2 regions of the Viridibacillus sp. FSL R5-0888 genome follow, and region 1 is predicted to be linked to the other one. Evidence: a T-box and tRNA genes for the amino acid it is inferred to sense, from the RefSeq annotation. Region 1 holds a T-box; the other holds one or more tRNA genes.
What was found. The T-box of region 1 lies ahead of alaS (alanine--tRNA ligase). A T-box ahead of a tRNA ligase gene usually reads a tRNA of that ligase, here a tRNA-Ala.
Positions count from the first base shown of each region.

Region 2: it has a tRNA-Ala gene. The T-box ahead of alaS (alanine--tRNA ligase) is inferred to sense a tRNA for this amino acid. The anticodon was not compared.

Region 1 covers NZ_JBBPAU010000001.1:1,214,674-1,217,029, forward strand. The annotation lists gene recD2 (SF1B family DNA helicase RecD2) at 1-833, shown strand, start outside; T-box leader at 925-1,139, shown strand; gene alaS (alanine--tRNA ligase) at 1,184-2,356, shown strand, end outside.
Region 2 covers NZ_JBBPAU010000001.1:864,433-866,788, forward strand. The annotation lists rRNA gene MKY02_RS04235 (23S ribosomal RNA) at 1-539, shown strand, start outside; rRNA gene rrf (5S ribosomal RNA) at 673-788, shown strand; tRNA gene MKY02_RS04245 (tRNA-Val) at 798-873, shown strand; tRNA gene MKY02_RS04250 (tRNA-Thr) at 892-967, shown strand; tRNA gene MKY02_RS04255 (tRNA-Lys) at 980-1,055, shown strand; tRNA gene MKY02_RS04260 (tRNA-Leu) at 1,075-1,159, shown strand; tRNA gene MKY02_RS04265 (tRNA-Gly) at 1,185-1,259, shown strand; tRNA gene MKY02_RS04270 (tRNA-Leu) at 1,266-1,354, shown strand; tRNA gene MKY02_RS04275 (tRNA-Arg) at 1,384-1,460, shown strand; tRNA gene MKY02_RS04280 (tRNA-Pro) at 1,465-1,541, shown strand; tRNA gene MKY02_RS04285 (tRNA-Ala) at 1,561-1,636, shown strand; tRNA gene MKY02_RS04290 (tRNA-Met) at 1,664-1,737, shown strand; tRNA gene MKY02_RS04295 (tRNA-Ile) at 1,754-1,830, shown strand; tRNA gene MKY02_RS04300 (tRNA-Ser) at 1,853-1,945, shown strand; tRNA gene MKY02_RS04305 (tRNA-Met) at 1,978-2,054, shown strand; tRNA gene MKY02_RS04310 (tRNA-Asp) at 2,058-2,134, shown strand; tRNA gene MKY02_RS04315 (tRNA-Phe) at 2,164-2,239, shown strand; tRNA gene MKY02_RS04320 (tRNA-Gly) at 2,244-2,317, shown strand; tRNA gene MKY02_RS04325 (tRNA-Ile) at 2,325-2,356, shown strand, end outside.

The DNA.
Region 1 (2,356 bases):
TCCAAGCTAGCTCCGACCAAGTAGCTGATGTCATCAAACAAGTTGTATCAAGTGCTGTGAAAAAAGGTTTCTCCATTCATGATGTGCAAATTTTAGCACCTATGTATAGAGGTCCTGCAGGTATTGATGCTATTAATAAAATGATTCAAGAACTTGTTAATCCGAAGAAAACTGAAAAGAGTAAGGAAATAACATTTGGTGATGTGACGTATCGTATTGGAGATAAAATTTTACAGCTTGTCAATCAACCTAATAGCAATGTCTTTAACGGTGATATGGGGGAAGTAATTAGCATTATCAAAGCGAATGAGACAATTGAGAAACAAGACTTACTTGTAGCTTCATATGATGGCATTGAAGTAACTTATCAACGCGGTGATTTGAATCAGATCACTCTTGCTTACTGTTGTTCAATTCATAAATCACAAGGCAGTGAATTCCAAACAGTTATTATGCCAGTAGTACGTGGTTATTCTAAAATGTTGCGTAAAAACTTGTTGTATACAGGAATTACGAGGGCAAAAAACTTCCTCATACTTTGTGGTGAAATTGATGTGTTTAAATATGGTATGCTAAGAACAGATGATCTTCAAAGAAACACTACTTTAGCACAGCGCCTTCAAATAGAAGAAGTACTAGAAGCGGTTAAAGATTCTGTTGAGCCAGAATTGACGCAAGTGTCAGAATCAACTGATTCATCAACTTTCATACCACAAGAAGAGCAACTATCCATGGAATCTCAATCTCTGAATACTGAAAATTATTTAGATATTCACCCATTAATCGGCATGAAGGGAATTAGTCCTTATGATTTTATTGAAGAAGAGATTTGACAGATACAAAGACCTTTTTTAAAATAAGATTGAGTCGATATTTGAAGACAATCGTGTTTTCGAATATTTGTAACTAACAATATATATATCGCTTAAAACTACGAAGGATAAAAGTACATTATGTAATGTGCACAGAAAGAGGTTCCTAGGCTGCAAGAACCTTCACAAAACATTTTGGAAAGCTCATCCCGAGTACAGCTAATCCCTGTCGTTTGCCGCGTTAAGGCTTAATGAAGAGACAATAGACGCAAGACCGGTCTATTGTAACTAGGGTGGTACCGCGAATTTTCAACCTTCGTCCCTTTTATAGTGGATGAAGGTTTTTTATTGTCTAAAGGAGGAATAAGCAAATGCAAACAGCAGCAGAAATTCGTCGTAAATATATTGAGTTCTTTGAAGAAAAAGGACATAAACAAGAGCCAAGTGCACCACTTGTGCCTATTAATGACCCATCATTATTATGGATAAACTCAGGAGTAGCAACATTAAAGAAATACTTTGATGGACGTGTTATTCCTGACAATCCACGTATCGTAAATGCACAAAAGTCTATCCGGACAAACGATATCGAAAACGTGGGTAAAACAGCACGTCACCATACATTCTTTGAAATGTTAGGAAACTTCTCTATCGGTGATTACTTCAAAAAAGAAGCTATCCACTATGCTTGGGAGTTCTTAACTGATGCAAAATGGATGGGCTTTGAACCTGAAAAACTTTCAATTACTATTCACCCTGAAGATACTGAAGCATATACAATCTGGAAAGATGAAATCGGCATTCCTGAGGAGCGCTTAATTCGTCTTGAAGGAAACTTCTGGGATATCGGTGAAGGTCCAAGTGGTCCAAACTCAGAAATTTTCTATGACCGTGGAGAATCATACGGTGCAGACGAATCAGACCCTGAACTATATCCAGGTGGAGAAAATGAACGTTACTTAGAAATCTGGAATCTTGTATTCTCAGAGTTCAACCATAATCCTGATGGCACATACACACCGCTACCAAAACAAAATATTGATACTGGTATGGGGCTAGAACGTATGGCTTCGGTTGTACAAAATGTACCGACAAACTTTGATACGGATTTATTTATACCAATTATCGAGCATACAGAACGTATTTCTGGTGAAAAATATCATGTTGATGTAAACAAAGATGAAGCGTTTAAAGTAATCGCTGATCATATTCGTACAGTAGCATTTGCTATAGGTGATGGAGCACTTCCATCAAACGAAGGACGTGGTTATGTATTACGTCGCTTACTACGCCGTGCCGTTCGTTACGCAAAACAATTAGGTATCGAAAAACCATTCATGTATGATTTAGTACCAACTGTGGGCGAAATTATGGTGGACTTCTATCCAGAAGTAAAAGAAAAACAAGATTTCATCCAACGTGTTATTAAAAATGAGGAAGTTCGTTTCCACGAAACATTAGACGGTGGTTTAGCTATTTTTAATGAAGTAGTTGAAACACAAAAAGCTGCAAACTCAACTATCGTGCCAGGTAAAGACGCTTTC
Region 2 (2,356 bases), 350 kb from region 1:
AGTCGAGCAGGGTCGAAAGACGGGCTTAGTGATCCGGTGGTTCCGCATGGAAGGGCCATCGCTCAACGGATAAAAGCTACCCCGGGGATAACAGGCTTATCTCCCCCAAGAGTCCACATCGACGGGGAGGTTTGGCACCTCGATGTCGGCTCATCGCATCCTGGGGCTGTAGTCGGTCCCAAGGGTTGGGCTGTTCGCCCATTAAAGCGGTACGCGAGCTGGGTTCAGAACGTCGTGAGACAGTTCGGTCCCTATCCGTCGTGGGCGTAGGAAATTTGAGAGGAGCTGTCCTTAGTACGAGAGGACCGGGATGGACACACCGCTGGTGTACCAGTTGTTCTGCCAAGGGCATCGCTGGGTAGCTATGTGTGGACGGGATAAGTGCTGAAAGCATCTAAGCATGAAGCCCCCCTCAAGATGAGATTTCCCATTACGCAAGTAAGTAAGATCCCTCAAAGACGATGAGGTAGATAGGTTCGAGGTGGAAGTGTGGCGACATACGGAGCTGACGAATACTAATAGATCGAGGACTTAACCAAATTTTACTTAACGAACTTCAATGTAATTTATCCAGTTTTGAGAGAATAAGAAAAAAACTTTTCTAAAATAGCAAAAAACACTTGCTAAACTTTAAAAAAGATGTTATAATAATTCTTGTCCTTAAGAAAATAGTCTAGTGACGATGGCAAAGAGGTCACACCCGTTCCCATGCCGAACACGGAAGTTAAGCTCTTTAGCGCCGATGGTAGTTGGGGGTTTCCCCCTGTGAGAGTAGGACGTTGCTAGGCGAACAATATGGAGGATTAGCTCAGCTGGGAGAGCACCTGCCTTACAAGCAGGGGGTCGGCGGTTCGATCCCGTCATCCTCCACCATTATTTTAAATAAACAATGCCGGTGTAGCTCAGTTGGTAGAGCAACTGACTTGTAATCAGTAGGTCGAGGGTTCGACTCCTTTCGCCGGCACCATTCATTTTATATGAGCCATTAGCTCAGTTGGTAGAGCATCTGACTTTTAATCAGAGGGTCGTAGGTTCGAATCCTACATGGCTCACCATTTTTAAAAAACATTATATGCGGGTGTGGCGGAACTGGCAGACGCACTAGACTTAGGATCTAGCGCCGCAAGGCGTGGGGGTTCGACTCCCTTCACCCGCACCATAATTTTTAAGTTTATCAGCATATTGCGGAAGTAGTTCAGTGGTAGAACACCACCTTGCCAAGGTGGGGGTCGCGAGTTCGAACCTCGTCTTCCGCTCCAAAATATGCCGGGGTGGCGGAACTGGCAGACGCACAGGACTTAAAATCCTGCGGTAGGTGACTACCGTACCGGTTCGATTCCGGTCCTCGGCACCATATTTTAATATAATATAAGTGATATAAATGCGCCCGTAGCTCAATTGGATAGAGCGTCTGACTACGGATCAGAAGGTTGTGGATTCGACTTCTGCCGGGCGCGCCATTAACGGGAAGTAGCTCAGCTTGGTAGAGCACTTGGTTTGGGACCAAGGGGTCGCAGGTTCGAATCCTGTCTTCCCGACCATTAATACTTTCAACCCTATGGGGCCTTAGCTCAGCTGGGAGAGCGCCTGCCTTGCACGCAGGAGGTCAGCGGTTCGATCCCGCTAGGCTCCACCAATTTATTACTAAATTTAATACCATCATGGCGGCGTAGCTCAGCTGGCTAGAGCGTACGGTTCATACCCGTGAGGTCGGGGGTTCGATCCCCTCTGCCGCCATACTAACCAAACTAAAGGACCTTTAGCTCAGTTGGTTAGAGCAGACGGCTCATAACCGTCCGGTCGCAGGTTCGAGTCCTGCAAGGTCCACCATCTACACAACGTTATATTTTTTGGAGGAATACCCAAGTCTGGCTGAAGGGATCGGTCTTGAAAACCGACAGGCGGGTCATACCGCGCGGGGGTTCGAATCCCTCTTCCTCCTCCATTTTTTAAAATTTAATTTCATAATATCATTATCGCGGGGTGGAGCAGTTCGGTAGCTCGTCGGGCTCATAACCCGAAGGTCACAGGTTCAAATCCTGTCCCCGCAACCAAATGGTCCGGTAGTTCAGTTGGTTAGAATGCCTGCCTGTCACGCAGGAGGTCGCGGGTTCGAGTCCCGTCCGGACCGCCATTTTTTAAAAATATTGTATTAATCATCATGGGTCAGTAGCTCAGTTGGTAGAGCATTAGATTGAAGCTCTAAGTGTCGGCGGTTCGATTCCGTCCTGACCCACCATGATGCGGGTGTAGTTTAGTGGTAAAACCACAGCCTTCCAAGCTGTTGTCGAGAGTTCGATTCTCTTCACCCGCTCCAATTTTATGGGCCTATAGCTCAGCTGGTTAGAGCGCACGC